4 regions of the Duganella dendranthematis genome follow, and region 1 is predicted to be linked to each of the others. Evidence: predicted binding sites of a transcription regulator. Region 1 holds the regulator's gene; each other region holds the start of a gene.
The links. Region 1 encodes FNR, which switches genes on or off when oxygen is low (the NO sensors DNR and NnrR bind a similar motif). Its sites were predicted from a motif close to TTGATNNNNATCAA; they were not measured.
Positions count from the first base shown of each region.

Region 2: HH213_RS09605 (OmpW/AlkL family protein) is a predicted target of FNR. The motif match lies at 3,011-3,024, and genes of this name have one in related genera.
Region 3: HH213_RS03235 (universal stress protein) is a predicted target of FNR. The motif match lies at 2,582-2,595, and genes of this name have one in related genera.
Region 4: cqsA (alpha-hydroxyketone-type quorum-sensing autoinducer synthase) is a predicted target of FNR. The motif match lies at 2,835-2,848, and genes of this name have one in related genera.

Region 1 covers NZ_CP051684.1:2,367,763-2,375,604, reverse strand. The annotation lists gene HH213_RS10910 (response regulator) at 1-2,564, opposite strand, end outside; gene HH213_RS10905 (alpha/beta fold hydrolase) at 2,680-3,426, opposite strand; gene HH213_RS10900 (MarR family winged helix-turn-helix transcriptional regulator) at 3,584-3,949, opposite strand; gene fnr (fumarate/nitrate reduction transcriptional regulator Fnr) at 4,117-4,875, shown strand; gene HH213_RS10890 (FixH family protein) at 4,953-5,456, opposite strand; gene ccoG (cytochrome c oxidase accessory protein CcoG) at 5,468-6,853, opposite strand; gene ccoP (cytochrome-c oxidase, cbb3-type subunit III) at 6,850-7,818, opposite strand; gene HH213_RS10875 (cbb3-type cytochrome oxidase subunit 3) at 7,811-7,842, opposite strand, start outside.
Region 2 covers NZ_CP051684.1:2,068,440-2,076,281, forward strand. The annotation lists gene soxX (sulfur oxidation c-type cytochrome SoxX) at 1-238, opposite strand, end outside; gene HH213_RS09595 (xanthine dehydrogenase family protein molybdopterin-binding subunit) at 240-2,438, opposite strand; gene HH213_RS09600 ((2Fe-2S)-binding protein) at 2,435-2,938, opposite strand; gene HH213_RS09605 (OmpW/AlkL family protein) at 3,091-3,708, shown strand; gene HH213_RS09610 (YdgH/BhsA/McbA family protein) at 3,769-4,194, shown strand; gene HH213_RS09615 (methyl-accepting chemotaxis protein) at 4,276-5,913, opposite strand; gene HH213_RS09620 (DUF4148 domain-containing protein) at 6,048-6,335, opposite strand; gene HH213_RS09625 (M28 family peptidase) at 6,580-7,842, shown strand, end outside.
Region 3 covers NZ_CP051684.1:683,029-690,870, reverse strand. The annotation lists gene hemP (hemin uptake protein HemP) at 1-115, opposite strand, end outside; gene HH213_RS03245 (Crp/Fnr family transcriptional regulator) at 306-1,100, opposite strand; gene HH213_RS03240 (response regulator) at 1,304-1,948, opposite strand; gene HH213_RS03235 (universal stress protein) at 2,038-2,505, opposite strand; gene HH213_RS03230 (protein phosphatase CheZ) at 2,774-3,595, shown strand; gene HH213_RS03225 (chemotaxis protein CheA) at 3,595-5,502, shown strand; gene leuC (3-isopropylmalate dehydratase large subunit) at 5,699-7,102, shown strand; gene HH213_RS03215 (entericidin A/B family lipoprotein) at 7,127-7,249, shown strand; gene leuD (3-isopropylmalate dehydratase small subunit) at 7,303-7,842, shown strand, end outside.
Region 4 covers NZ_CP051684.1:949,082-956,923, reverse strand. The annotation lists gene HH213_RS04505 (ABC transporter permease) at 1-473, shown strand, start outside; gene HH213_RS04500 (hypothetical protein) at 478-1,485, opposite strand; gene HH213_RS04495 (sensor histidine kinase) at 1,489-2,760, opposite strand; gene cqsA (alpha-hydroxyketone-type quorum-sensing autoinducer synthase) at 2,936-4,168, shown strand; gene HH213_RS04485 (group II truncated hemoglobin) at 4,183-4,575, shown strand; gene HH213_RS04480 (DNA recombination protein RmuC) at 4,580-5,854, shown strand; partial or broken gene HH213_RS04475 (acyl CoA:acetate/3-ketoacid CoA transferase) at 5,865-7,364, shown strand; gene HH213_RS04470 (DeoR/GlpR family DNA-binding transcription regulator) at 7,417-7,842, shown strand, end outside.

The DNA.
Region 1 (7,842 bases):
AGCACCACGTCGGCCTCCGGCGCGTGCGAGATTTCCTCGATGCGGTCGCGGGCGAAGGCGTTCAGCATCACCACGATCGGCTGCGGCTTGCCGTGGGCCGTTTCACGGATGCTCTTGGCGGTGGCCAGCCCGTCCATGCCGGGCATGTGCCAGTCGGCCAGCACCACGTCGTATGGCTGCTGGTGGTCGATGCTCTGGCGGTAGCGGCGCAGCGCGGCCTCGCCCGAATCGACCTCGTCCGCCTGCCAGCCCCAGGCGCGGATCAGGCGTGCCACCAGTTCGCGGCTGGTGCGGTTGTCGTCGGCCACCAGCAGGCGCAGCTGGCCGAGCGCCGGCTTGCGCCGCTCGTCGGTCTGGTCGGCCTGGATCTCGAACGGCAGGCTGAACCAGAAGGTCGAACCCTGCCCCGGCCGGCTGTTGACTGCCACCTGCCCGCCCATCAGTTCGATCAACCGCTTGGTGATGGCCAGCCCCAGGCCGGTGCCGCCGAAGCGCCGCGTGATGCTCTGGTCGCCCTGCGAGAAGGCGTTGAACAGCTGGCCCAGCTGGGCCTCGGTCATGCCCATGCCGGTGTCGCGCACCTCGAAGCGCAGCAGCGCGCTGTGGTCGTCGCGCGCGGTCAGCTGCACGCTGACCACCACCTCGCCCTGTTCGGTGAACTTGATGGCGTTGCCGGCCAAGTTGACCAGGATCTGCTGCAGGCGCATGGCGTCGCCGTGCAGGCGGTTGGGAATCGCCACGTCGACGCTGATGGCCAGCTCCAGCTCCTTGTCGCCGGCGTTCATGGTCATCATGGTGGCCAGTGCGTTCATGGTCTCGTCGAGCGAAAAATCGACCGGCGACAGGTCCAGCTTGCGCGCCTCGATCTTGGAGAAGTCCAGCACGTCGTTGAGGATGCCCAGCAGCGACTGGCCGGACACCCGCACCATGTTCAGGTACTTGCGCTGCTGCGAGGTCAGCTGCGTGTTGCCGAGCAGGTAGACCATGCCCAGCACCGCGTTCATCGGCGTGCGGATCTCGTGGCTCATGTTGGCGACGAAATCGCTCTTGGCGCGGTTGGCCGCCTGCGCGCGGTCGCGTTCGCGCTCCAGCTCCAGGGCGCGGGTTTCCACCTCATGCTGCAGACGCTGGCGCTCGGTGGTGTCGGAAATCACCGCCAGCACCTTGGTGCCCTGATCGGTGCGCACCGCGCTCAGGTTGACCTCGACCGGGAACTCGCTGCCGTCGCGGCGGCGGCCGTAGATGACGGCGCCATTCCCCATGCGTACCGGCTCGGCGCTGAGGCGGTCGGCAAAGAAGCGGTTGCGGTGGCCCACGTGCTGCTGGCGCAGCCGCTCCGGCACCAGGATTTCCAGCGGCTGACCGAGCACCTCGTCGCGCTCGTAGCCAAAGCAGCGCTCGCCTTCGCGGTTAAAGGTCTCGATGCGGCCGTCGATGCCGACCACGACTATGGTGTTCGGCGCGAACTCGACCAGGCTTTGCAGGCGGGCGTCGGCCGCCAGCCGTTCGTGCATCAGTTCGTTGAAGGCGGTGGTCAGCTGGCCGACCTCGTCGTGCGTGTGCACCGGCAGCGGCGTGAAGCGGGCCGGCTCGGCGCGCAGGCCGACAATGGCGTTGCGCAGCCGCGCCAACGGCGCCAGCAGCCGCACCGTCAGCGTGCTGATCAGCAAAGCGGTCAGCACCGCCGCCACGCCGCTCCAGATCAGCACGCGCTTGATGACGCCGTCGAACGGCTCCAGCGCTTCCTCGGCCGGCAGCGAGGTGGCCAGCAGCCAGTCAACCGACTTCAGCTGCTTGTAACTGTTGAGCGTGGGCAGGCCTTCGCCCAAGCCCATGGCGGTGCCCTCGAAGCCGTCTTGCAGCGCGCGCGTGGTGGCTGGATTGGCGTTGGGATCGCGCGGCTTGAGCAGGCGAGAAATGTCGGGATGCAGCACGTACACCGGATTCTCGTTGCGGGTCAGCGCAAAGTAGTAGCCGCTGTTGCCGACCTTGGCGGTGCGCAAGTGGCCCAGCAGATTGTCTTTGTACAGCCGCAGCACACCGACCAGCAGGCACACCACCTCGCCTTTGTCGTTGAGCACCGGCGCCACCATTTGCACCACCGGCTGCTTGTTGGCGCGGCCGATGATGGGTTCGGTAATCATGGGCTTGCGGGTGCGCATCACGGTCTTGAAGTAGATGCGGTCGGAGGCGTCGATGCCGACCCGGCCCGGCACCAGCGGCAGGTCGGAGATCACCTTGCCTTGCGGGTTCAGCACCAGCAAATCGTCGAACAGGGCCAGCACGGCGCGGTCCTGGTAATACTCGCGCAACTGGTCGCCGGAGCTGGCCAGCGCCGGCGGCTGGTTGCGGGCCGACAGCGCGATGATATCGAGCAGCATGGTCAGCTTGTCGTCGAGCTCCTGCGCGGTGCGGTTGACCAACGCCGTCTGCTGGGTGAACAACACCCGCGTGTAATCCGCTTTCATGCGCTGGGTCTGCACCAGCGTGACGAGGCCGATCATCAGGACCGAAGTGATGCTGGTAACGAGCGCGACTTTGGCCTTGATGCCGAGAGGCTTCATATCAACCTTGATGAATGCAGGAGCTGATTGGATTCTCCTATCAAAGACTGGCGTTGGCAAGAAAGAAAAACAGGCGTGCCGTGGCACGCCTGTAGGCTTTCAAACTGCAAGCAGATTAACGCTGGGCGGCGGCGATAATCACTTCAGCGACCTTGGCCGGTTGCGACACCATCGGCACATGGCTGGTTGGCAGCGTGGTCACGGTGGCGTTGATTTTCTTGGCGAAGGCCTGTTCCAGTTCCGGCGCAATCATGCGGTCCTTGCTGGCGACGATGTAGTAGTTGGCCTTGTTCTTCCAGGCCGCCACGGTGGTGGTGTCGCCGAAAGCTTTGGCGGCGATCGGGCCCTGGGTGGCGGCGATCAGTTTTTTCTCGGCCGGCGTCACGTCCGGCGCAAAGTTCAGCGCCACCGATTCGGTTGGCAGCCACAGGTAGCCGCCGGTGTCGGCTTTCAGCGTGGCGATGCCAGGTGGCACGGCGTAGTCTTTGCCCAGGTTGGCAGTGGCTTCCCCCTCCGAAGGCGCGAACGCGGCCACATAGACTAGTGCCTTGATCTTGTCGCTGGTGCCGGCCTGGGTGATCACCGTGCCGCCCCACGAGTGACCGACCAGCACCACTTTACCGGTTTGCGCATCGACCACGCGCTGGGTGGCGGCGACGTCGTCGGCCAGCGAGCTCAGCGGGTTTTGCACGGCGACCACTTTGTAGCCTTTGGCTTCCAGGATCGGGATCACTTTGCTCCAGCTGGAACCGTCGGCGAAGGCGCCGTGCACCAGCACGATGGTGGTGTCGTTGGCGGGGGCGGCAGCGTGGGCGAAAGCGGTAGCGGCCAGCAGGGCGGAAGCGATGAAGGTACGTTTCATGATATTTCCTTTCAGTTATATGCGCTAACTGTTAGCGCGCTAAGTATTGTGGTTTTAAAAACGCGCTGGGGTGAATAGCGCGTTTCCTTGAGGTGAAATATAGCGCACTAAAAAATCGCACGCAAGTTAAATTTGGATTTATTTGTTGATGGATGCTTCAATCGCCGAGATTGCGGTTTAATTTGCCCAGGGTGGTCATCAGTGTCGCCACCTCCTCATGGCTGACCTGGCATTCGGCGGCAAACTCCTGGCTCACCTTGAGCGCAGCGGCGCGCAGCGCCTGGCCGGCGGCGGTCAGTTTCAGCACGCGGTTGCGTTCGTCGCGGGGATCGCGGTCGCGCGTCAGGTAGCCTTCCGCCTCCAGCCGCTTGACCACCGGCGTTACCGAGCCGGAGTCCTGCTGCAGCCGTTCCGCCACGTCCTTGAGGCCGAGGCCGTCCTGCTCCCACAGCACCACCATCACCAGGTACTGTGGATAGGTCATGTTCAGCGCGGTGAGCAGCGGCTTGTAAGTCTGCGTCATCTTCAATGACGTGTTGTAGATTAAAAAGCACAGGTGCTGATCGAGAGTGGGAGGCTTGGGCAGAGTCATGCCGCTAGCGTAGCAAATTATCTTCCCGCGCGCGAATACCTGATTGGATGACTGCGGAATAGCGGCTTAAATCAAGTGCGATGGGCTACACTAGCTGCATGATAAAAGAACTTCCTTCGCTGGTGATCCCCGGCGCGACAATAGAGGTGCTGAAGGCAAGCTGCGCGTCGTGCAGCATGCATCAGCTGTGCTTGCCCATGGGGCTGGACAACAACGACATGGAGCGCCTCGACCAGATCATCGGCCGCCGCAAAAAGGTGGCGCGCGGCAGTACGTTGTTCCGCATCGGCGATCCATTCCAGAACCTGTACGCGATCCGCCTCGGCCATTTCAAGACCTACCAGGTCAACCGCGAGGGGGCGGAACAGATTACCGGTTTCCAGATGGCCGGCGAGCTGCTGGGCATGGACGCCATCAGCGCCGACGAGCATCATTGCACCGCCGTCGCGCTGGAAGACAGCGAAGTGTGCGAGATTCCATTCGCCACGCTGCAATCGCTGCTGGGGGAAATGCCGACGCTGCTGCGCCATTTCCATCGCATGATGAGCCAGGAAATCACACGTGAACAAAGTGTGATGCTTTTGTTGGGGAATATGCAGGCGACCCAGCGGTTTGCGGCCTTCCTGGTCAATCTGTCGTCGCGCTACGAGGCGCGCGGCTATTCGCCGAATACTTTCCAGCTGCGCATGTCGCGCGAGGAAATCGGCAATTACCTGGGCCTGACGATCGAAAGCATCTCGCGCCTGCTGTCCAAGTTCAAGAAGGAAGGTCTGCTGCGCGTCAGCAACCGCGAGATCGAATTGCTCGACCCGCCGCTGCTGAAAGCCATCACCGCCGGCACCGAAACCTGCGGCTGAGACGGCACCGCCTCACCCCGCACACCGCTGCGGCCAGGGTCTGACCCCGTACGGGGTCAGACCCTTTCGTTTTGGGCTTAGTCCGGCAGCAGCGTGATGCCGTGGTTGGCCGGCCACACCCAGGCGCCGGCCAGGCGCCATTCGCGTTTTCCACCTTCCACCAGCACCACCCAGCGGCTGCGTTCCAGCATCGGCAACGACACGCTGAAGTGGCCTTCTGTATCCGGCACCAGCATCAGCTTCAGATCCTTCTCCGGCTGGGTGGCGTGCGACAGGTGCAGCATCAGCGGCCCGGTGTCGTTGCGGTTGATGCGGCCGCTCAGCGCGCCGGTGGCGGCGTCATACCCCAGCGTCATCGACAAACCCAGTTGTGCGGCCACGCGGTCGCGCCGCAAGTCCTGGTTAATGGCCTTGCCCTGCGTGTAGTAATCGCCGACCACCACCGCGTCCGGCGTCTTGATCGCCAGCCAGGCGGTGTAGCTGGTGGCCACCATCACCGAGGCCGGGCCCAGCATCAGCAGCCACGGCCAGCGCTGCTTCCACCACGGCGTGACAGGCATATTCAGAATGGCGTTGGACATGGTATCTCTCCTTAGCGCGGCACGATAAAGACCGCGGATTCTTGCACATGCAGCGACGGGTCGTCGACTGCGGTCAGGCTGATGTTGATCTTGTTTGAGCCGGTATGGCCGGCGCCATGCGCCACGCGCAGCCGCAGCGGATAGCCACGCGTTTCGGTGGCTGCGACCCGCACGGTGTCGGCGTCGGCCACGCTCAGCGTGTCCAGGCCGCCAGCGCTGATCTTGTACACGTGCGCTTGCTCGGAAGTGTTCATGATTTGCAGGCGGTAGACGTTTTCGATCATGCCGTCCTCCACCTCGCGGCCCATCGAGCCACGGTCGCGGATCACGTCCAGCTTGAGCGGCTTGCGCAGGTACAGCGCGCTACAGGTGGCCAAGACGATCAGGCCCAGTACGGCGCTGTAGATTTTTACCCGCGTGCGTGTGGTGCGGCGACGGATCTCGGTCGGCGTCAGGTGTTCGTCCATCGCCCGCTCGGTGCTGTAGCGGACCAGACCGCGCGCCTGGCCGGTCTTGTCCATCACGGTGTTGCAGGCGTCGATGCAGGAGGCGCAGCCGATGCACTCGTATTGCAGGCCATTGCGGATGTCGATGCCGGTCGGGCAGACCTGCACGCAGAGTGAGCAATCGATGCACGAGCCGTGGTTGCCGTTGCCGTTTTTCGATAGTGGAGCGCGTGGTTCGCCGCGTGCGCTATCGTAAGTGATGATCAGCGTGTCGCGGTCGAACATCGAGCTCTGGAAGCGCGCATACGGGCACATGTATTTGCACACCTGTTCGCGCATCCAGCCGGCGTTGCCGTAGGTGGCGAAGGCGTAGAACAGCACCCAGAACCATTCCCATGGGCCGAAACTCAGCGTCACCACTTCGCCCATCAGCGATTTGATCGGCGTGAAGTAGCCGACGAAGGTAAAGCCGGTCCACAGCGCCACCGCCAGCCAGGCGGCGTGCTTGGCGCTCTTCTTGCCAAACTTGTGCAGCGAGGCCGGTTGGCGGTCCAGCGCGATACGCGCGCTGCGCTTGCCTTCAATCTTGCGTTCTATCCACAGGAAGATTTCGGTGTACACCGTTTGCGGGCAGGCGAAACCGCACCACACCCGCCCTGCTATCGCTGTCGCCAGGAACAGCAGGTAGGCGCTGATGATCAGCAGCAGCGCCAGGTAAATGAAATCCTGCGGCCACAGGACCAGGCCAAAGATGTAGAACTTGCGCGTACCCAGGTCAAACAGCAGCGCCTGGCGGCCGTTCCATTGCAGCCACGGCGTGCAGTAGAACGCCAGCTGCGTCAGCCACACAAACAGCCAGCGCAGGCGGGCGTAGCGGCCGGCGATCTCGCGCGGATAGATTTCCTCGCGGGCCGCGTACATCTTGATGACTTGTTCCTGTGGGGCGTTCATTTTTCAGCTGCTACCGGTGGATCGGCCGGTACGGCGGCGGGAGCAGCCACCTCGGCAGGATTGTTCGACAGGCTCCACACATACGCCGCCAGCACATGCACCTTGGCTTCGCCGAGGAAGTCGGCAAACGCCGGCATGGTGGTGGTGCGGCCTTTGTTGATGGTTTCCTTGATGGTTTCCACACTGCCGCCGAACAGCCAGATCTTGTCGGTCAGGTTAGGCGCGCCCAGTGTCTGGTTGCCCTTGGCGTCGGCACCGTGGCAGGCCATGCAGGCGCCGAACTTCTCCTTGCCGAACACCGACTTGATCGGGTCGTGGGTCGAGTCGGACAGGCTCAGCACGTAGTGCGCGACCGCTTCCACTTCCTTGTCGCCACCGACGGCGGCGCCCATCGGCGGCATGGCGCCGACGCGGCCGTGCAGGATGGTTTCCTGGATGGTTTCCGGCGCGCCGCCGAACAGCCAGTCCTTGTCGGTCAGATTCGGGAAGCCCTTGTTGCCACGCGCATCCGAGCCGTGGCACTGCGCGCAGTAGGTCAGGAACAGGCGCTCGCCGATGGCGTGCGCCTGCGGATCGGCCGCCACGGTTTTCAGGTCCTGCTTCTGGTACTTGGCAAACAGCGGACCATATTCGGCATCGGCCTTGGCCAGTTCCGTCTGATACTGGCCGCTGGATTTCCAGCCCAGCTTGCCGGCGTAGCTGCCCAGGCCCGGATACAGGAACAAATAGGCCAGCGCGAACACGATGGTGATGTAGAACAGCCACATCCACCAGCGCGGCATCGGCGTGTTCAGCTCGGTCAGGTCTTCGTCCCAGACGTGGCCGGTGGTGTCGATCTTGCCGGCGTCGGTCTTGACGACTTTGACCTTCGATTGCGAGTACAGCAGGATGCCGCAGCCAATGATGCCCAGCAGGGTCAGCGCGGCGATATAGATATCCCAGAAGCCGTTGGTGAAATCAGCCATGGTGCACCTCCTCGTCGTCGGCAA
Region 2 (7,842 bases), 300 kb from region 1:
GCAGGTCGGGAGCGAGGTTACCTTGGAAGCGTTCCTCAGGAATGGGGCCGGTGTGACACAGCAGGCATAGCCCCAACTGACGGTTGGCGACGATGGCGCGGCCGCGTGCAGCGTCGCCCGCGACGGCGCCGGGCAGCGGGGATGCGATGCCGTCGTCTGCAAAGGCGGCGCAAGGCAGCAGCGCAAGCAGGGCCAGCGCGCTCGCCACCTTGCCGCTCCTGCTGCCGCGCGCTGTCATGCTAAGCCTTCTTCACGAGGCTGTGGTTCTTTAAAGGCAGATCGCGCACGCGCTTGCCGGTGGCGGCGAAGATGGCGTTCAGCACCGCCGGCGCGGCCACCGCAATCGTCGGCTCGCCCACGCCGCCCCAGAAGCCGCCGGACGGCATGATGATCGACTCCACCTTCGGCATCTCGTCCAGCTTCATCACCTGATAGGTATCGAAGTTAGACTGCTCCATCTGCCCATCCTTCAGCGTGCATTCGCCGTACAAGGCGGCGGACAACCCATAAACAAACGAGCCCTCTACCTGCGCCTCGATCTGCTGCGGATTGACCGCGTATCCCGGATCGGTCGCCGCGACGATGCGCAGAATCTTCACCTTGCCGGTCTTGCGGTCCACCGACACCTCGGCGCAGGCGGCGACGTAGCTGCCGAAGCCCATGGTCTGCGCCAGCCCGCGATACACGCCCTTCGGCGCCGGCTTGTTCCAGCCGATCTTCTCGGCCACCGCGTTCAGCACCGCCAGATGCTTCGGATGCTCCGCCATCAGCTTGCGGCGGAAGGCCAGCGGGTCCTGCTTGGTCGCGTGGGCCAGTTCGTCCATGAAGCATTCGAGGTAAATCGTATTCTGGTTCAGGTTCACGCCGCGCCAGAAGCCCGCCGGCACCGGCGGATTGCGCATCGCATGGTCCACCAGCAGATGCGGGAAGCTGTAACCGATCGACGCTTCCGGTCCCGGCGCGTTCAAGCCCTGGAACACCACCGGGTCTTTACCATCCTTCAGCGTGGAGCCCAGCGACGCCAGGATCGACTGCCCGGCAATGCGCATATGCAGCGCCGTCACATTGCCCTTGTCATCCAGCCCCGCCGTCAGCTTGCACTGCGTGATCGGGTGATAACGGCCGTGCAGCATGTCCTCCTCGCGCGTCCAGATCAACTTGATCGGCGTGCCGGGGAACTCCTTGGCGATCTTCACCGTCTGCGTCACCCAGTCATGCGTGGCGCCGCGACGGCCAAAACCGCCGCCCAGATGCATCTTGTAGATGTCGCACTTGGCGGCGGGCAGGCCGGCCGCTTCGGCGGTGGCGGCCAGCGCCGCCTCGCCGTTTTGCGTCGGCGTCCAGACTTCGCAGCGCTCCGGCGTCCAGATCGCGGTGGCGTTCATGGTCTCCATCGTCGCGTGGTTCAGCCATGGGAAGGAATACACCGCCTCGATCTTGCGCTTGGAGGAAGCGATGGCCGCCTTGGCGTCGCCATTCGCATTGCCGACCACCGCCTCCGGCGCATCCAGCGCGGCCTTCAGCGTGGCGGCGATGTCCTTGCTGGACAGCTTGGCGTTCGGTCCCTTGTCCCACTCGATGGTGACTGCATCCAGCGCGGACTTGGCCCGCCACCACGTATCGGCCACCACCACCACGGCGGTGTCGCCCAGCTTGAAGATCTTCTTCACACCCGGACGCTTCTCGGCAGCGGCAGCGTCAAAGCTCTTCACCGTGCCGCCGAATACCGGGCAGTCCTTGATGGCCGCGTTCAGCATACCTGGCAGCTTGATGTCCATGCCGTAGATTTGCGCACCGGTGGTCTTGTCGACCGTATCGAGACGCGCCAGGCGCTTGCCGGCCAGCTTCCAGTCCTTCGGATCTTTCAGCGCCACTTCCGCCGGCGGCGTCAGTTTGGCGGCGGCATCGGCCACCTTGCCGTAGCTGACGGTGCGGCCGGTCGGCTTATGCGTGATCACACTGGCGGCGGCCACGCAGTCGGACGCCGGGACCTTCCACGCATCGGCTGCGGCTTGTACCAGCATGGTGCGGGCGATGGCGCCGCCCTTGCGCACATAGTCGTGCGACTCGCGCACGCCGCGACTGCCGCCGGTTGAGAAGCTGCCCCACACGCGCTTGCGCGCCAGGTTTTGTCCAGGCGACGGATACTCGGTGGTGACCTTGCTCCAGTCGGCGTCCAGTTCTTCCGCCACCAACTGCGCAAGGCCGGTCAACGTGCCCTGCCCCATCTCGGAACGGGCGATGCGGATCACGATGCTGTCATCCGGCTTGATCACCACCCAGGCGTTGACTTCTGGCGTAGCGTCGGCGGCGCCCTTGGCGATCGGTGGCTGCTCCGCCGCCATCGCATCGAACGGAATGTGGAAGGCGACCACCAGGCCGCCGGCCATCTTCATGAAGCCACGGCGCGAGGCGCCAGGAAAACGCGGCGCGTTCATGCCTTGCTCCCTGCGATGCGTTCAATCGACAGGCCGGCGCTGGCCGGATCGCCGCCGCGCACCGCCACGTGGATCGCCTTGCGCACGCGGTTGTAGGTGCCACATCGGCAGATATTGGTCATCGCCGCATCGATATCGGCGTCGGTACATTTGGGCTTGTCGCGCACCAGCGCGGCGGCGGCCATGATCATGCCGGACTGGCAGAAACCGCATTGCGGCACATCCAGCGCCGCCCATGCTTTCTGAATCGGATGCGAGCCGTCTGGCGACAGGCCTTCGATGGTAGTGATCTTCTGCGCGGCGGTGACCGCCGATGCCGGATAGACGCAGCTGCGCACTGCCTGGCCATCGATATGCACGGTGCAGGCGCCACACTGGGCGACACCGCAGCCGTACTTGGTGCCGGTCAGTCCCAGCTGTTCGCGGATCACCCACAGCAGCGGCGTATCGTCCTCCGCTTCGTATTGCATGACTGCGCCGTTGACGTTGAGCTTTGCCATCCAAGTCTCCTGTTTGTAGGTTGCCAAAATCGGTCGCTGGTCATACTACCACTGTTTCACAGTAGGAAAATTTTGACTTGGATCAATGTTTTTACTGCACCGCATCAATAGACTTTCTCACGTTACTCAACGACGATAAAGAGGGAAGTAAAATGAGCAAGTCCGTAGCAGCAGTAGCCGCAGTAGCCGCAACCCTGACCCTGATGACCGCCAACGTGATGGCCCAAGAAAGCCCTTGGCTGGTGCGCGTGCGCGCCGTGCACATCGACACCGCCGACAAATCGGATCCCGTGGGCGGCGTTGGTGCCTCCGACCGCATCCACGTCAGCAACAAGACCATTCCGGAATTCGACGTCTCCTATTTCTTCACCAAGAACATCGCCACCGAGCTGATTCTGACCTACCCGCAAAAGCACGACGTCTCGCTGGACGGCGCCAAGATCGGCACCCTCAAGCACCTGCCGCCGACGCTGACGGTGCAGTACCACTTCCTGCCGGACGCCAGCTTCCGTCCCTATGTCGGTGCGGGCGTGAACTACACCACCTTCTCCGGCGTGAACCTGCTGGGCGGCGCAGGCAGCCTGGAACATGACAGCTTCGGCCTGGCGCTGCAAGCGGGCGCCGATGTGGCGATCGACAAGAACTGGTCGATCAACTTCGACATCAAGAAAGTGCAGATCCGCAGCGATGTGATGATCAGCGGTGCCAAGGCCAGCCGCGTAAAAGTGGACCCGGTACTGTTGGGCGTAGGTATCGGCTACCGCTTCTGATCGGGTCGTCGGGTGGGGCGGCTATAATGCGGTAAATCGATAGCCACCCACGGAAAGCCCATGCGCAAGATCCTGTTCTTCCTGATGCCGCTGCTGCTGGCGGCATGCGTTGACGACAGTGCCTCGTACTACGCGGACGGCCCGGTCGGCAACCATGCGCTGACGATACACCGGGCGCAGAAGCACTTCTGGAGCAAGGACAGCCGGGTGGAGTTGATCATGCAGCGTCTGCCCGACTGCCTGCGTCGCATCGAATTGACCGACATGCCGGCCGATGAAGTGGAAATCGAACTGCTGTCCGGCGGCGACAACGTCTGGACGCTGCGCGCCGGGCAAGAAATGTGGCAGGTAGAAACGCAGACCTGCACCTTGTACGCCGACGTCAAAGGCGACGGCGGCGAATTGATGGGTGTATTCCGCGACGACGGCGGCAAATTCGTCTACGAAGCCGCGGTCGTAGAAACCGTCCCCGCCGATACCAAATAACCCCAAACAAAAGGGTCTGACCCCGTACGGGGTCAGACCCTGGCCGCAGTGGTGTGCGGGTTGCGGCAGTGCCGCGAGCGCTTAGCGCACCAGCGCCATCTGGCGTTTTGCCGGCCGTGACGCCGGACGCGCCACCGGCTTGCTGGCGACCGGCGCCGAATACGGCGCATCCCCATTCAACTTGAAGCGCGCCACCAGCGTGGCCAGCATCGCCGCCTGCTCCTGCATGCTACCGGCCGCTGCTGCCGCCTGCTCCACCAGCGCGGCATTCTGCTGCGTCACCGAATCCATCTCCGTAATCGCCATGTTGACGTGGCCAATGCCCGTGCTCTGCTCGCTCGACGCGTCGGTAATCGCCGACATGATCTGCGTTACCCGCGACACGCTGGTCACCACCTGATCCATCGTGGTGCCCGCCTCCGCCACCAGCGCGCTGCCGGCGCCGATGCTGTCCACGGACGCATTGATCAACTCCTTGATTTCCTTGGCCGCCGCCGCCGACCGCTGCGCCAGGTTGCGCACTTCGGACGCCACCACCGCAAAGCCACGGCCCTGCTCACCCGCGCGCGCCGCTTCCACCGCCGCATTCAAGGCCAGGATATTGGTCTGGAAGGCGATCCCGTCAATCACGCTGATGATGTCGACAATCCGGCGCGATGAGTCATTGATGGTATCCATGGTCTGCACCACCTGCGACACCACCCTGCCGCCACGCTCGGCCACTTCGGAGGCCGACTGCACCAGCTTGTTGGCCTGCACGGCGTTGTCGGCATTCTGGGTGACGGTCGAGGTCAGCTCTTCCATCGACGCCGCCGTCTCTTCCAGCGAGCTGGCCTGCGATTCGGTGCGCGCCGACAGATCCATATTGCCGGACGCGATTTCGCTGGAGGCGGTGGCGATGGTGTCGGCACTGCGGCGGATTTCGCCGATGGTTTCGGCCAGGCGCTGCTGCATCACCTTGACGGAATACAGGATGCTGCTGCGATCGGCCTCATGCACCTTGACCACCACACTCAGATCGCCATCGGCAATCTGCTGCGTCACCTCGCCGACATACTCCGGCGCACCGCCGATGGTGTGGCGCAAACTCTTGTTGACCAGGCTGACAATCAGCCACAGCACGGCGCACACCGCCAGCAGCCAGCCGGCTGATTTCAGCAGCGAGGCTTGGAAGGCGGCGTCGATATCATCCATGTACACGCCGGTGGTCAGGTCCCAGTTCCACGGCCCGTAATGCACCACGCGGCTCATTTTCGGCACCGGCTCGGCCGAGCCCGGACGCGACCAGTAGTAATTGACGAAGCCGCCACCTTCCGGCTGCCCGCCCGCTGCCGCGATGGCGCGATACACGTAGGTGCCTTTCGGATCTTTCAGATCGACCAGGTCCTTGTTATTGTTTTCGGGCTTGATGGGATGCATCAGCGACATGGTGCCGCTGCTGATGGTGAAGTAGCCATCCTTGGCGTAGCGCAGGTTTTTGATGGTGTCCATCGCCTGCTTCTGCGCGTCTTCCTTGCTGAGCGTGCCGGCTGCGGCCTTGTCGCCAAACTGCTTGACGATATTCAGCGCCATGTCGTCGACATTGCGCAGGTCGCTGCTGCGTTCCTCGATCCGCACGTTGCGGGTCTGAATGGTTTCAAACAGGAAGATCGCAGTGATGCACAGCAGGCTGCAGATCAGCGGTACCCACAGTTTCTGCTGAAAGGACAACTTGTTCATGGGTTGAGTCTCCTATTGTCTTATGGAAACGAGAATACCCCCAAAGCTCCTTGCAGCGTGCAACAAATTTCATTCTTGTGGTTTATCCGCAAATACAACCGGGCTCGGCTTTGAGTGCCGAGCCGGCCCATTGCTTAGTGTGCAGTATTGCCTGCTGCAACGGTTTTCGCGGCGAGTTGCGCCTTCACCTCGGCGCTTTTGGCGCGCGGCGCCATGTAGGCGACGTCCTGATAAGCTTCATTGGTATCGAGCAGACCAGCCTTGCGGGCGGCCAGGGTCTCGGCTTTGACCTGGGCGCGGGTCAGCGTGCTGTTGCCGCCATTGAGGAAGGTCTGGTCGAAGCTGGCTTCGTTGGTGTCGGCGGCGAAGCTGCTGCCGGCGGCCAGCAGGGCAACGGCGGCGAAGAGGGCTTTGGTGTTCATGGTGATGCTCCTGAAAGGAAGGTCGATGGAGCCATCTTAGTATTAAAAATTCCGATAAAAAAGCGCAATTATCTGCTCGGAATGATTCGTTTATCCAATCTATCCCTGCCAGTAGAAATGTGTCCACAAGCAACAAAAATGTGTCAAAATGGTGGCTTAATATTAACAATCGTTCATCCATATGAAATCGCTCCTGTCGACAACGCTTTTGGCCCTGTGTGCGTGCCAGGTCCACGCAGCAGCGTTGCCGAAAATCGACGGCGCGGAGCTGCTGGAACAGATCACCACGCTCGCTTCGGATGAATTCGAAGGCCGCGCGCCCGGCACCAAGGGCGAAACCCTGACCATCGACTATCTGCAGCAGCAATTCAAGAAACTCGGCCTGGAGCCGGGCAACGCGGACGGCACCTACCTGCAAAAAGTGCCGCTGCTCGGCATTTCCAGCCACCCGACGCTCAGCTACACCGGCAAGGACGGCAAACCGACCCAGCTGCGCTTCGGCGACGACTACATCGCCTGGACCGCGCGCGCCGACAAGCAGCTCGACGTGGCCAATTCCGAGCTGGTGTTTGTCGGCTACGGCATCCAGGCGCCGGAATTCAAATGGGACGACTACAAGGGCGCGGACCTGAAGGGCAAGACGCTGGTCATGCTGATCAACGACCCGCCGATCCCCGATCCCAAGCATCCCAAACTGCTCGACCCGGCCATGTTCGGCGGCAATTCGCTGACCTGGTATGGCCGCTGGAACTACAAGTTCGAGATGGCGGCCAGGCAGGGCGCGGCGGCGGCGCTGATCGTGCATGACAACAAAACCGCCGGCTACCCGTATGAATTCGTCGTCAACAGCTGGGGCCGCGAAAACTTCGCGCTGAAAAGCAAGACGCCGGATGCCGGCTACCCCGGCATTCCGGGCTGGCTGCAGCAGGAGCGCGCCGGCGACCTGTTCAAGGCGGCCGGACTGGACTTCCAGCAGCTCAAGGAGCAGGCGCAGACGCGCGGCTTCAAGCCGGTGCCGCTGGGGATCAAGATCAACCTGTCGACGCTGAACGCCACGCGCGAGGTCACCTCGCACAACGTGGTGGCGCGCATTACCGGTTCCGATCCGCTGCTGAAGAATGAAGTGGTGATCTACAGCGCGCACTGGGACCATTTCGGCATCGACGAAAGCCTGCCCGGACCGCGCAGCCAGCAAATCTTCCACGGCGCGGTGGACAACGCCAGCGGCGTGGCGGCGCTGCTGCAAATCGCCCGCGCCTACAAAGCGCTGCCGACGGCACCCAAGCGCACCATCCTGTTCGTGGCGACCACGGCGCAAGAGCGCGGACTGCTGGGCGCGCAATACTATGTGCGTCATCCGCTGGTCCCGATCGGCAAGACCATCCTCAACATCAACATCGACGGCCTGAACATGTGGGGCCGCACCCGCGATGTTGAGCTGAGCGGCATGGGCAAATCGACGGCGGACGATCTGGTGGTGGCGGTGGCGGCCAAGCAGGGCCGCGTG
Region 3 (7,842 bases), 1.7 Mb from region 1:
GGCCGCCATCCATCAGGCCGGCGCTGCTGACGCGTTTGACCGGCTTGACCGCCTGAGCGGCAGCTACGGCGACAGGGTGGGCGGCGGGGGCCATCGCAGGGGTAGTCGTGATCATCTTCGCTTCTCCTTAATAAGAATGATTCGTATTTGCATTCATTATTGAGGAAGACGCGGCGGAATGCAAGCGTTTTTGCAGTCTTTTCGTTACCAAGACGATAAAAAAACGGCCCAGTCAATGACCGGGCCCAAGGCTGGGTAATGCGGGAGGTAGTACTTGAATCACTACAATGAATCACTGCGGGTTACTACAAAGCCGCCAGCAACTGGCCGGACGGTACGGTAGCGCCACCTTTGGACTTGCTGGTGGCGGGCTTGCCCCGCGTGCGCGAGGGCGGCAGGCGGCGCAAGGTTTTCAGGGCTTCGGGATCCTTGATGCCGATGGTGCGCTGGTCGACGCTGATCAGGCCGATCTCGTTGAAGGCGGACAGGGTGCGGCTGACGGTTTCCAGCGTCAGGCCCAGGTAGCTGCCGATTTCGTGGCGCGTCATGCGCAGGTTGAACAGCTTGCTGGAGTAGCCCATCTGCGCGAAGCGTTCGGCCAGCGCCACCAGGAAGCGCGCCACCCGGGCCTCGGCGCTGAGCGCGCCCAGCATGCCGATCATCGCCTGCTCGCGCACCAGCTCGCGGCTCATGACGCCGTACATCATGTTTTCCAGCTCAAGGTGGATGCGGCCGAGCGCGGTCAGTTTCTTGAACGGCAGCAGGATCAGGTCGCAATCGGACAGCGCCACCGCTTCCGACGAGTAGTGGCGGGTGTGGATGCCGTCGACGCCCAGCATGTCGCCCTTCATCGGGAAGCTGAGCACCTGCTCGTTGCCGTATTCGTCGATCAGCACGGTTTTGAGGAAGCCGGAGTTGACGATGTACAGCGTGTCGAACGGCTGGCCGATGGTGTGGATGCGCTGGCCGGTTTTAAACTGCACGTGCTGGAACAGCAATTCCTCGTTGGCCATTGAACTGGCGGCGGGAATGTGCAGCAAGTCGCAGACCTCTTTGAGGTTCGACCAGAGCCGCCCCTGCCGCTGGCGGCCGGCTTCCATCGACGACGATTGCAGTGCCGTCGTGGCCGGGCGAATTTCAGACGTTTGCGTTGACAGCATAGTGGTCTCCTGTAGACAGGTATCTGAACGGTATGGTTTCAGTATGTCAACACGGAGGTCGGATAGATATCAGCAATGGCTGAATCTACTGGTAGGAGTCGGGCTAAAGTTTGTAGGAGTCGTCCTACAGGTGAGCTCGGCTATCAGGTTTTGAACGGGGATAACAGACGGTGGGCGACGGCGTACTGCACCATTTCCGCCAATGAACTCATGCCCATTTTCTGCATGATGCGGGTTTTGTGGGTGCTGACGGTTTTGACGCTCAGGTGCAGGCTGTTGGCGATCTCGGTGATGGAACGGCCGGCCACCAGCAGCGAGAACACCTCGAATTCGCGGTCCGACAGTTGTTTATGCAACAGCGACTCGTGCGGCATCATGATGTTGAGCGCCAGCTGCTCGGCTACTTCGGTGCTGATGTACGGGCGGCCGGAAGCGACCTTGCGGATCGCGCCGACCAGCTGGGTGCCGGCGCTTTCCTTGGTCAGATAGCCCTGGGCGCCGGCGCGGATGGCGCGCACCGCGTACTGTTCTTCCTCGTGCATGGTGAGGATCAGGATGGCCAGCTTGGGCGCCTCGGCCTTGACCTGGCGGATCAGGTCGACGCCACTGCGGCCCGGCATCGACAAGTCCAGCAGCAGCAGGTCGAAGCCGCCCTGGCGCACATGGCCGAGCACCTCGAAGCCGTCGATGGCCTCGCCCACGATGTCGATATCCGGCGCGCCATCAAGAATGCGTTTCAGCCCCTCGCGCATGATGGTGTGGTCGTCGGCAATCACTATACGAATCATGGAATGGTGGCAAAAAAATGATTAATAGTAAGTTTTGTTACTGTTGAGTCAAGTTGGTCATATTACTATAAACGTTGACCGACGGGCGCTTATTTGGCGCCAGGCTCCTTGATCAGGCGGTGTACCAGCACCGGGATTTTGGAATGCTGCAACACCTTGTTGGTTACACTGCCCAGTAACAACTGACCCCAGCCGCTGCGGCCGTGCGATCCCATGAAGATCAGGTCGCAACCATGCTGTTGCGCGACGTCGACGATTTTCAGCGCGGCGCTCTCGTGGAAGGCGGTGAGCGTGGTGCAGTTGACGCCGCGTTTGGCGCAGGAATCGGCCACGTCCTGGGTGTGGTCGGCGCCGGCGCGCTCCATCGCGGCGCGGTATTCGGCCTCGCTGGGATAGCTGGGTGGAATGATTTCGACGTAGATCGGGTACTGGTATTCCGGCGCAACAAACAGGGCCAGCACTTCGGCGCCCAGCTGTTCGGCAAACTGCACGCCGGCGCAGGCGGTCTTGCTGGATACGGCCGAGCCGTCGGTGGTGATCAGGATTTTGCGGTACATGACAAACCTCCCTTTTATGCATCAACTCACAAGATGATTGTAGCCCCGATTTACATTATTAACAGTATGGAAAGACTTGATGTTTATCAAATAAAATCGCTTTATCCTGTGGTGCAGGGTGTGGGCTTTTATGCGTCTGACACGTTTTTTTTGCACTAAAGCACTACTTTTGTGTCCTGCGGCATACCTCGGTGATCTTTCCAATGTTAGTATCTCCAAATACAGCTAGTTTAGGCAGTAAATTTATCAATATGGAGAAGCAGGGATTATGACTAACGCCGCTGACGATTTCGACGCCTTATTTGAAGAAGTGTCCGCTCAGAGCAAGACAGCAGCGCCCGCTCCAGCGCCTGCGCCAGCCCCGGCCGCCAGCGCAGAAGACGACCTGGAAAGCCTGTTTGAAGAAGTCGCAGCGGCCCGTCCGGCCGATGCCGCGCCCGCCGCCGTTGCTGCGCCCGCCGCAGCCGCCCCAGCCGAGGGGGCGCCCGTCGAAGACAAGGCCATGTTCGAACGCCTGGGCGGCATCGTGCGTTTGTTGCACGATTCGCTGCGCGAACTGGGCTACGACAAGGCCCTGACCGAAGCGTCGAGCCAGATCAACGACGCCCAGGACCGCCTCGAATACGTCGCTACGCTGACCGAGCAAGCCGCCAACAAGGTGCTCAACACCCTGGACGAGGGCATGCCGGAGCAGGACACGCTGTCGAAAAAATCAAAAGACATGGAAAACCGCTGGGCCGACCTGTTCGCAGGCAAGCTCAGCCTGGAGCAGTTCAAGCAACTGGCCGGCGACTCGCAGCAGTTCGCGATCGCCGTGTCGGCCGCCACCGAAGCGGAAAAGGCGCGCCTGCTGGAAATCATGATGGCCCAGGACTTCCAGGACATCACCGGTCAATTGATCAAGAAAGTGGTGACTATCACGAAAACTGTCGAGAGTGAATTGGCCACGCTGCTGCGCGACAATGCGCCGCCGGCGGTCAAGGAGAAGATTGCACAGAAAGAAGTGTCCCTGATGTCCGGTCCGTCCGCTCCGGCCGTGGCGCTGAATCAGGACAGTGTTGACGATCTTCTTGCCGATCTGGGGTTCTAATGGACGATATGCTGAAGGATTTCGTCGTTGAGGCGATGGATCTGGCGGTCAACGTGGAGGAGCACCTGCTGCGCCTCGAACGTGACCCCGAGAACAAGGAAACGCTGAACGCGGTGTTCCGTTCGTTCCACACCATCAAGGGCGGCGCCGGTTTCATGGGCCTGCCGGCGATGGTGACGGCCTGCCACCTGACCGAGAATCTGTTTGACGCCCTGCGGACCGGCGCCGCGCCGGTGACGCCGCTGTCGATCGAAGCGGCGCTGCAAGCGTCGGGCTTTGTCGCCGACCAGCTGGCCGAACTGAACGACGGCGCCGAGCCGAGCAGCCTGCCGGCGCTGCCGAGCGATCTGGAACAGTTGCTCAACGACGCCATCGCCGGCAAGTCCAGCGCGCCGGCCAAGCCGGCTGCCGCCGCCGCCGCGCCCGCACCGGCGCCAGTTGCCGCCGCCCCTGTCGCCGTTGCCGCCGCGCCATCGGCCGACGGCCTGGACTGGGAAGGCATGTATGAAACCGTGATGCCTGCCGGTAGCTACACCCGTTCCGCCCCGGCCCCGGTCGCGGTGGCCGCGCCGGTGGAAGCCGTTGCCGCAGCGGCCGCGCCGGCCGCTTCCGCGCCGCCAAGCGCCGCGGAAATCGCCGCTGTCGCGGCCGAAGTCAAGGCCGCGCCAGGTGCGCGCCGCGAAGTGGCCGACAAAAAAGACGAACGTGCCCACGCCGCGCCGGCCAAGGAAGAATCGATCCGGATCGACGCCGTCAAGCTGGACGCGCTGCTCGAAGTGGCCGGCGAATCGGTACAGGCCGCCAACCAGGCCGCCGTGCTGCTGGAACGCCTGATGCAGTTCAAGTTCGAAGGCCAGGCGCAGACGCTGATGTCGACGCTGGCCGAAACGCTGGAACGCGCCTCGCGCTACTCGACCGAACTGCAGCGCGCCACGCTGGCGACCCGCATGCAGCCGGTCGGCCGCCTGTTCCAGAAATTCCCGCGCCTGGTGCGCGAGCTGGCCAAGGATCTGGGCAAGGAAGTCGATCTGAACATCGAAGGTGCGGAGACCGAAGTCGACCGTGTGGTGGTCGATTCGCTGTACGATCCGCTGGTGCACATGCTGCGCAACGCGCTCGATCACGGCGTCGAGACGCCGGAAGAGCGCGCCGCAGTCGGCAAGCCGCTGCGCTCGTTCATCCAGCTCAAAGCGTGGCAGGAAGCCAACAGCGTGATGATCGTGCTGCAGGATGACGGCAAGGGCATGGACCCGGTCAAGCTGCGCCAGATCGCCTTGCGCAAGGGGCTGATCTCGGAATCGGCACAGTTGACCGCCGACGATTGCTATCAACTGGTATTCTTGCCGGGTTTCTCGACCAAGGAAGTGGCGTCCAGCGTCTCCGGTCGCGGCGTCGGCATGGACGTGGTGAAAACCGCCGTGGAGAAAAACCGCGGCGCGATCCACATCGAGTCCGAGCTGGGCAAGGGCACTAAGTTCTCCATCCGCCTGCCGATCGAGCTGTCGATCGTGCCGACCATGCTGGTCTCGACCTCGGGCGCCGCGCTGGCGCTGCCGATGGCCGTGGTACAGCGCGTGGTCGAGCTGCCGGAAGTGTTCATGGAAGTCGGCGGCGCGCCGGTGCTGAAGGACCAGGGCCGTCCGCTGCCGGTGCGTTCGCTGGCCGACTCGCTGGGCTACGAAAGCTGCCGCGAGAAGGTGGGTATTGTTGTCTCGGCACCACAGCCGTACATCCTGGCCGTGGAAGCGGTGGATGGCACTGCCGATCTGGTGATCAAGCCGATGACCGCGATTACCGTCGAGGGCATTACCGGCACGGCGCGCTCTGCAGAGGGCGAGCTGGTGCTAGTGGTGGGCCTATCGTTCCTAATGGACGGTTGCAGGGGTAGTGTACGCATGGCGGCTTGATTCACGGATCAAGCCAGAAAAGACCAAAAGCCTGCGTTCACGCAGGCTTTTTTTTCGCAGTAAAGAACACGGGGTCATACCAAGTGGATGGATGGGCAGAAGGCGTCGGGCTCAAGAGGCTGGACAGCGGTGGCTGCTATTGCATTGCACAATATGGCATAATCAAGTTGGATAATAGTAGCAGTACGCAAAGAACATCATGAAGACGCTTTACGACAAACTCTGGGAATCCCACGTAGTCAAGACCGAGGAAGACGGCACCACCATCCTCTATATTGATCGCCACCTGGTCCACGAAGTGACCAGCCCGCAAGCATTCGACGGCCTGCGCGCCGCCAACCGCCAGCCGTGGCGCCTGTCGGCCAACCTGGCCGTGGCCGACCACAACGTGCCGACCACCTCGCGCGCCGACGGCATCGCCGACCCGGTCTCGCGGCTGCAGGTCGAAACGCTGGACAACAACGCCAAGTCCTACGGCCTGACCTACTTCAACATGAACGACAAGCGTCAGGGCATCGTCCACGTGATCGGGCCGGAGCAGGGCGCGACCCTGCCGGGCATGACCGTCGTGTGCGGCGACTCGCACACCTCGACCCACGGCGCGTTCGGCGCGCTGGCGCACGGCATCGGCACCTCGGAAGTGGAGCATGTGCTGGCCACCCAGACGCTGCTGCAGAAAAAATCCAAGGCGATGCTGGTGGAAGTCAATGGCGTGCTGCCGGCCGGCGTCACCTCCAAGGACATCGTGCTGGCCATCATCGGCAAGATCGGCACCGCCGGCGGCAATGGCTACTGTATCGAGTTCGGCGGTTCGACCATCCGCGCGCTGTCGATGGAAGGCCGCATGACGGTCTGCAATATGGCGATCGAAGCGGGCGCGCGTGCCGGCATCATCGGCGTTGACGACACCACCATCAACTACGTCAAGGGCCGCCCGTTCTCGCCGGCCGGTCCGCATTGGGACCAGGCGGTGAGCTACTGGCGCACGCTGCACACCGATCCGGGCGCCAAGTTCGATCTGGTGGTGACGCTGAACGCCGCCGAGATCAAGCCGCAGGTCACCTGGGGCACTTCGCCGGAAATGGTGCTGCCGGTCGACGGCCGCGTGCCGGACCCGGACCTGGAAAAAGACGCCGTCAAGCGCGACGCCATGGAAAAGGCGCTGGTGTATATGAACCTCAAGCCGAACACGGCGATCGAGGACATCCGCATCGACAAGGTCTTCATCGGTTCCTGCACCAACTCGCGCATCGAAGATTTGCGCGCGGCGGCGGCGGTGGTGCGCGGCAAGCAGCGCGCGTCCAACGTCAAGCTGGCGCTGGTGGTGCCAGGCTCCGGCCTGGTCAAAGAGCAGGCCGAACGCGAAGGCCTGGACCGCATCTTCAAGGATGCCGGTTTCGAGTGGCGCGAACCGGGCTGCTCGATGTGCCTGGCGATGAACGCCGACCGTCTGGAACCGGGCGAGCGCTGCGCCTCGACTTCCAACCGTAATTTTGAAGGACGCCAAGGCCAGGGCGGACGCACCCATCTGGTGTCTCCCGCCATGGCGGCGGCAGCCGGTATCGCCGGCCATTTTGTTGACGTGCGTGCACTGCACTAACCCCTCTACCCACCGGGAATTATCATGAAAAAACTGATCGCTCTGACCATCCTCGCCATCACTATCACCGGCTGCAACACCATTGCCGGCATGGGCAAGGATGTGCAGAAAGCCGGCCAGGCGGTGCAGGGCGCTGCCGGGCATTAACGAACCGACGCCCCTCGCCCGCAGCGGCGGGGTGGCGTCCCAGGAAGAGCATTATGGAAAAATTTACGATTTACGAAGGTCTGGTCGCGCCGCTGGATCGCGCCAATGTCGACACCGACGCCATCATCCCGAAGCAGTTCCTGAAGTCCATTCACCGTACCGGCTTCGGCCCCAACCTGTTTGACGAGTGGCGCTATCTGGACCACGGCGAACCGGGCATGGACAACAGCAAACGTCCGCTGAACCCGGACTTCGTGCTGAACGAGCCGCGCTATCAAGGCGCCTCGATCCTGCTGACCCGCAAGAACTTCGGTTGCGGCTCCTCGCGCGAACACGCGCCGTGGGCGCTGGACCAGTACGGCTTCCGCGCCGTGGTCGCGCCATCGTTTGCCGACATCTTCTTCAACAACTGTTTCAAGAGCGGCTTGCTGCCCATCGTATTAACTGAAGCGCAGATCGATCATCTGTTCAACGAAGTCAAGGCGTTCCCCGGATACAAACTGGTGGTCGACCTTGAGCAGCAACGCATTTCCACCAGCAATGGCAGCATCTCCTATCCCTTCGAGATCGACGCCTTCCGCAAATACTGCCTG
Region 4 (7,842 bases), 1.4 Mb from region 1:
TGAATGCGCTGACGCGCGATTATCCCAACCTGACCATCGTCGATGTCGGCGGCATCCTGCGCCAGGTGCAGGCGGTGCTGGACCAGGTGATTACGGCGGTGGAGTTCCTGTTCATCTTTACGCTGGCCTCCGGCGTGCTGGTGCTGTACGCGGCGCTGATGGGATCACAGGACGAGCGCACGCGTGAAGCGGGCCTGCTGCGGGCGCTGGGCGCGACGCGCAAGCAGCTGTCGCAGGCGCAGCTGATCGAGTTCACGCTGGTCGGCGCGCTGTCCGGCGTGCTGGCGGCGACCGGCGCGGCGGCCATGGGCTGGGCGCTGGCCACCTACCAGTTCAAGTTTGCTTGGGAATTCAGCCCTGTGGTGTGGCTGGTCGGCCTGCTGGCCGGCGCACTGTGCGCCATCACCGGCGGCTGGCTAGGACTGCGCAACGTGCTGCGCCAGCCGCCGCTGCAAACGCTGCGCGAAGCGTGAACGGTTATGCCGCAATCACCTGCGGCTGCAGCTCCTGCAGGAACTGCGCATAGGTATGGGGGCGCTGGTCGAAGTAATGGGCCGGCAGTTCGAACAGCGCCCAGTAGTAGGTCTCCTTGCCCTGGCAGATGCGCGGCGCGGCGCTGTAGCGGTGCCAGTTCTCGCTCATGCTGCTGGTGTACATGCCGTCGCCGAACGGATCGCTGAAGAAGGTCAGCACGCGCCGCTCCAGCAGCGCGCGCAGCAGCGAGCGTGGGGCGTCGCTGTCACGGGCGATTTCGTATTGCGACTGCATGCTTTCCTCGGTTTCAATCATCATCAGCGTGGCCTTGCCGTCGCGGTCGAGGAACAGGATACCGGTCGGATTGGGGAAGATGTAATGCTCGACAAAGCCCAGCGTGCGCTTGAGTTCCCGCACCACTTCCGCCAGCGCCGGATCGGTCAGAAAGCGGTAATCGTGCAGCGCCACCATGTCGCGGATGGTGTCGGAGCGGTTGTCGAAATAGCGCTCCTGTAGCGCCGCCACTTCCATCTCCAGGATATCCAGCGCGTGGTCGTCGCTCTTCTTGATATAGCGGTCGATCAGGCCGCGGTTGAAGGCGCTGACGGCGATCTTCTCATCGGCCGCGCCGGTGAATAGGATCTTCTTGCATGGCAGGTGCGCCACCGCTTCGCAGAACTCCACCCCATTCATCTGCGGCATCGAATAATCCACCACCAGCACCGATGGAATCGCAAAGCGTTCGCGCTGTTCGGCGATGCGGTAGATGCGCTCCAGGTCCAGCGCCACGTTGCACTGGTCGGCGGGCAGGTTCTGCATGTCGAAGTTGACGTGCAGCGGCACGCCGGGTTCTGGCGCGCTGGCGCGTAGCCAGAGCAGCGCTTCGGCGGTGTCGTGGAAGGTCTTGTTGGCCAACATCGGATCCAGCTGAAACGACAGACTACGCAAGAACGAGTCGCTGTCGTCAATCAGTACGGTCAGCGTGGGATGGGCGTAGACGGGTAGATGCATGGTTCACCTCGCGGGGAATTCCAGAATAAAGATGGCGTAGGCGCTCTCGCGCGATACGCAACGGATCTTGGCGCGCCACGCGTCCATGATTTCCTGGCACAGCGCCAGGCCGATGCCGGCGCCGTTGTGCGGCGGATGCGAATAGAAGCGGCGGAAAATCATCGCCAGCTGCGAGGTCGGTATGCCGCAGCCGGTATCGATGAACAGCAGGCGTGGCGGCTGGTGGCCGCCGTCGATAATGATGCGCACGCGTCCCTTGCCGGCGCGCTGCACGGCGCGCAGCGCGTTGCGCAGCAGATTAAGCAGCACCACCACCGCCAGTTCCGTCTGGCCGGCGAACTGGAAGTTGTGGCGCACCTCCAACCGGACCTGCTTCTGCTGCTTGGTGCTGGAGAATGGATAGCGCTTCAGCACCGCCTCCACCACGGTCTCCATCGACACCGTCTCCACCGGGTGCAGGTTTTGCCGCACCGCCGTGGCGCTCAACAAAAACAGATCGATCATGTGGTTCATATGGCGCACCTCGAACTGGATGCGCGCCAGCGCGTCGATGATGGTCAGGCGGTCGTCCGGACTCTGGCCCTGGCTCTGGGCGTCGGCCATCATGCGCAGCAGGCCGCGCACATTGGCGTCGACGCTGGTCAGCGGCGTGCGCAACTCGTGCGCCACGGTGGCCAGGCCGGCGCCCATGCCGGCCAGCTTTTCCTGCGCCAGCACGTGGCGGCTGATCTTGGCCACCGACAGCACGGCGATGGTGAACAGGTGGATTGGAAGTTGCTGCAACACCTGCCGGCTCAGCAGCATGTCGCCGGCGCCCAGCGCGCTCGCCGCCACGCAGGCCAGCGTGGTGCCGATGACGTAGGCGCGCAGCGCCAGGCCGGTATCGAAATGGAACAGCACCACCAGCCCGATCAAAAGCGATTCGCCCCATACGCCGGACGCGTGATTCATCAAAAACATAAACGTGAAGAAGAACGGGAAGATGTAGCTGAGCGTGACCAGCAGGTACAGGTTGAGCATCTGCCGGCTGAACTGGCGCGCGAACAGACCCAGCGCGCACAGCAGGATGCCGAGCAGGCGCAGCGACAGCGACTCGTACTCCTGCGGAAAGAAGTGCTGCCAGATCACGTAGTACAGCGGCATGCCCACCGTGCCGATGCAGGACAGCAGCAGCACGCGCACGGTCGCATGGTCTTCGCGGCCGTGATACAGCAACAAAGACTGCACCAGTCCGTGTTGCCAGCGCTTCCAGCGTTCTTGCAGGGTCGGGCTCATGATTACGTTTGATTTTTATCAAGTTGCCATCATGGCCTTAATTTACAACGTGGTTGGGGGTATCAAAACGGGAATTGATCCGCATCAATCTCTTTGAGTTTTTTTCGCCGCATCGTGGGCTTCGCGGTTCATAAAAAAACAATCTTTCTTGTTACTACCTCCAGGAGATTTCGCCATGACCTACGCTATTGCCGACCACCAAGCTCATTCCCTGTTTCCCGACTTTGTCGCGCGCCGCATGGACTTGCACTATGTCACGCGGATCGCCCAGTTGCTGGGCGGCGAGCATCCACACGCCTGGCAACCGACGCCGGCCAACGCGGTTTTTTTGGCTGGCAATGACTATCTGTGCCTGGCCGGGGAACCAGCACTGGTGCGCGCGCAGGTAACCGCCTTGCAGCATAGCCAGGGCGAGATGCTGATGTCGGCCGTGTATCTGCAGGAGGGCAGCCCCCAGCACCGGCTGGAACGCAAGCTGGCGCGCTTCATGGGGGCGGAGGACGGCATTCTGGCGCAATCCGGCTGGGCCGCCAACGTTGGCTTGGTGCAGACGCTGGCCGGGCCGGGCATCCCGGTGTATCTGGACATGCAGGCGCACGCCTCGCTGTGGGAAGGCGTGCAGTCGGCCGGCGCGCTGCCGGTGTCCTTTCTGCATAACGACATGGAGCATTTGCAGAAGCAGTTGCAGCGCCACGGCCGTGGTCTGATCGTGGTCGATGCGCTGTACAGCACCAACGGCAGCGTGGCGCCGCTGGCGGATCTGGTGGAGATCGCGGAGCGCAGCGGCTGCATGCTGATTGTCGACGAGTCGCATTCGCTGGGCACGCACGGTCCGCGCGGCGCCGGGCTGGTGGCGGCGCTGGGCTTGAGCGACAGGGTGCATTTCCGCACGGCGTCGCTGGCCAAGGCGTTTGCCGGACGGGCGGGCTTCATCAGTTGTTCCAGCTATTTCAAGGGTTACTTCTTGTCGGAGTCGCGGCCGGCGATTTTCAGTTCCTGCCTGCTGGGGCATGAGCTGGCGTGGTTCGACGCCGCCATCGACTTCATCGCCGCTGCCGATGACCGCCGCGCCACGCTGCATGCGCACGCGCGGGAGCTGCGCGAGGAGTTGAGCGCCTTGGGCTACAACGTCAGCGACGGCAGCGAACAAATCATCGCGTTGGAGCCAGGACCGGAACCGAAGACGCTGGCCCTGCGCAAGCTGCTGGAAAACCATGGCGTCTACGGCGCCATGTTCTGCGCGCCGGCCACGCCGAAGAATCGCTCGCTGGTGCGGCTGACGCTCAATTCCGGGCTGGATCGCTTGCAGCTGGCGCGCATCGTCCACGCTTGCGATGCGATTCGCAGCCAGATCGAGCTGGAGAACTGGTCTTCCACGCGGCGCCTGCGCAAGCTGGCGCTGGTATAAGCTATCATGGCGGGATGACTGAAGAATCCCGCACCCTGTATGAAGTAATTGGTGGCGAGCCGACCGTGCGCGACATGGTCGATCGCTTTTATGATTTGATGGAACTGGAACCGGAGTTTCAACTGCTGCGCTCCGTGCACGGCCCGTCGCTGGAGAATGCGCGCCAGCGCCTGTTCATGTTCCTCAGCGGCTGGATGGGCGGCCCGGATCTGTACCAGGAAGCGCACGGCCATCCGCGCCTGCGCATGCGGCACATGCCGTTCGCCATCGGCACCCAGGAGCGCGACCAGTGGCTGCGCTGCATGGCGTGGGCGATGGAGGATGTCGGCATCGACACCGAGCTGCGTGTGCGGCTGATGAACTCCTTCTTCCAGACCGCCGACTGGATGCGCAACAAGCCGGATTAAGCCCATGAGCCAGATCGAGTTTTTCGTGTTGTTGGCGGCGCTGGCCGCCGTGATCGTATTGCAGGTACTGGCGATGCTGCGATCCCGCAGCAGCCCGGCGGCCGATCTGGCCGAACGCATCGAACGCGTCGAGCGCGAAGTGCGCATGCAGCTGCAAACCACGGCGCAGACCAGCAACGCCGCCACAATGCAGCAGTTTGAAGCGATGCGCCGCCAGCTGGAGGCGCAAGGACTGGTCGGCCGCAACGAACAGGCGCGCAGCCTGAAGGCGTTTGCCGACACCATGCATCAGCGCATGGAAGAAATCCGCGGCACGCTGGAAACCAAGATCAAGGATCTGCAAGCCGACAACGGCATGCGCCTGGAAGAGATGCGCAAGACAGTCGACGAGAAACTGCACGCCACGCTGGAGACGCGTTTGACCGCGTCGTTCCAGCAGGTGTCGGAACGGCTGGAGCGCGTGCATCAGGGCCTGGGCGAAATGCAGCAGCTGGCGCTGGGCGTCGGCGATTTGAAGCGCGTGCTGACCAACGTGAAAACGCGCGGTACCTGGGGCGAAGTGCAGCTGGAAATGCTGCTGGAGCAGGTGCTGACGCCGGAGCAATATGGCAAGAACGTTGAGACCATCGCCGGCAGCGGCGCGCGCGTCGAGTTCGCGCTCAAGCTGCCGGGGCAGAACGACAATGGCACGCCGGTGTGGATGCCGATTGATGCCAAGTTCCCGAAAGAGCAGTACGAACGTTTGCTTGAAGCGGCCGACAACGCCGATGCGGAAGGCGTGGCGCTGGCCGGCCGGGAACTGGAACGCGCGGTGCGGGTCGAAGCCAAGACCATCTCCGAAAAGTATGTGTCGCCGCCGCACACCACCGACTTCGCCATCCTGTTCCTGCCGACCGAAGGCTTGTACGCGGAAGTGATGCGCCGTCCCGGCCTGGCCGACGACCTGCAACGCGTGCACCGCATCAGCATCGCTGGACCATCGACGCTGACGGCGCTGCTCAACAGCCTGCAAATGGGCTTCCGCACGCTAGCGCTGGAAAAACGCTCGTCGGAAGTGTGGCAGGTGCTGGGTGCGGTCAAGACCGAGTTCTCCAAATTCGGCGATGTGCTGGCCGCCACCAAGCTGACGCTGGAACGCGCCGCCAAGAATATCGAATCGGCCGAAACGCGCAGCCGCGTGATGGCACGCAAGCTGAAGACGGTGGAGGCGCTGCCGAGCGAACAGGCGCAGTTGCTGATGGGAGCAGAGTTGGACAAGAGCGACCTCGATACGGAATAAGGAGCGCGGCATGGACGGCAAGGTGGTGAGCGCGGCGCACGCCGTGGGCCTGATACGCGACGGCGACACTATCGCCACCGGCGGCTTTGTCGGCGTTGGTTTTGCCGAAAACCTGGCAGTGGCGCTGGAGCAGCGCTTCCTGACCACCGCCACGCCGCGCGACCTGACGCTGGTCTATGCGGCCGGGCAGGGCGACGGCAAGGACCGTGGCCTGAATCACCTCGGCCACGAAGGGCTGGTGCGGCGCATTATCGGCGGCCACTGGAGCCTGGTGCCCAAGCTGCAACAGCTGGCCATCAGCGGCAAGGTGGAAGCGTACAACCTGCCGCAAGGGGTCATCAGCCAGCTGTTTCGCGATACCGCCGCCGGCAAGCCGGGATTGCTGACGCACGTTGGCCTAGGCACGTTTGTCGATCCGCGTCATGGCGGCGGCAAGATCAACGACCGCACCACCGAAGACCTGGTCGAGCTGACCACGCTAGGCGGCAAGGAATACCTGTTCTACAAAACCCATCCGATCCAAGTGGTACTGATACGCGGCACCACGGCCGACGCCAACGGCAACGTGACGATGGAGCGCGAGGCGCTGACGCTGGAGGCCTTGGCCATTGCCATGGCGGCGCATAACTCGGGCGGCATCGTCATCGTGCAGGTGGAGCGCATCGCGCAGCGCGGCACGCTCAATCCACGTCAGGTGAAAATCCCCGGCATCATGGTGGACTACGTGGTGGTGGCGGAGCAGCCGGCCTATCACATGCAGACGTTTGCCGAGGCCTACAACGCGGCCTTCGCCAGCGAAGAGCGTGTGGCCTTGTCGGCGCTGGGCGAGATGCCGCTGTCGGACCGCAAGGTGATCGCGCGCCGCGCGCTGATGGAGCTGCGGCCGGGCGACGTGGTCAACCTCGGCATCGGCATGCCGGAGGGCGTGGCGGTGGTGGCGGCGGAAGAGCAGATGCTGGAACTGGTGACGCTGACGGCGGAAGCGGGCGTGATCGGCGGCATGCCGGCGTCGGGCCTGAATTTTGGCGCCGCGATCAACGCCGACGCGGTCATCGACCAGCCCTACCAGTTTGACTTTTACGACGGCGGCGGGCTCGATGTGGCCATCCTCGGGCTGGCGCAGGCGGACCGGCAGGGTAATCTGAACGTCAGCAAATTCGGCAGCAAGCTGGCTGGCGCGGGCGGGTTTATCAACATCAGCCAGAACGCGCGCAAGGTGGTGTTTGTCGGTACCTTCACCGCCGCCGGCGGCGCCACGCGCAAGTTTGTCCATGAAGTCGAACACCGCACTTACAGCGGCAGTTATGCGGCGCAGCGCGGGCAGGAAGCGTTGTTCGTAACGGAGCGCTGCGTGTTCCGGCTGGTGCTGCGGGATGGCGAGTCCGGGCTGGAGCTGATCGAGATCGCGCCGGATATCAACGTGGAGCGCGACATCCTGGCGCACATGGACTTTCAGCCAGCGATCAGCCCGCAGCTGAAAATGATGGATGCACGTTTGTTCCTGCCTGGCATCATGAATCCTTAGTTATGCGTGTTTGTGCGTATTTGTGTACAATGTGCGCATGAAAACAGACAACCTACTGCTGCCCGAGCGGCATGCGTTAATACTTAAGCAACTCGAAACCGAAGGCCGCGTGCTGGCCGCCGTGCTGGCGCGTGAGCTCAACGTTACCGAAGACACGATCCGCCGCGACCTGCGCGACTTGGCGGCTACCGGCTTGTGCCAGAAGGTCTACGGCGGCGCGGTGCGCATGCCGGCCGCGCCGGAAGGCGGCACGCTGACGCAGCGCATGACGCGCCAGCAGTCCGACAAATCGCGGCTGGCGGTTGCCGCAGTTACGCTGGTGCAGCAGGGCGCCACCATCTTCCTCGACGCCGGCTCCAGCAACCTGGCCATCGCCGACGCGCTGCCGGCGGTGCCGCTGACGGTGCTGACCAACGCGCCATCAATCGCCGCGCGGCTGCTGGATAAGCCGCATATCGATCTG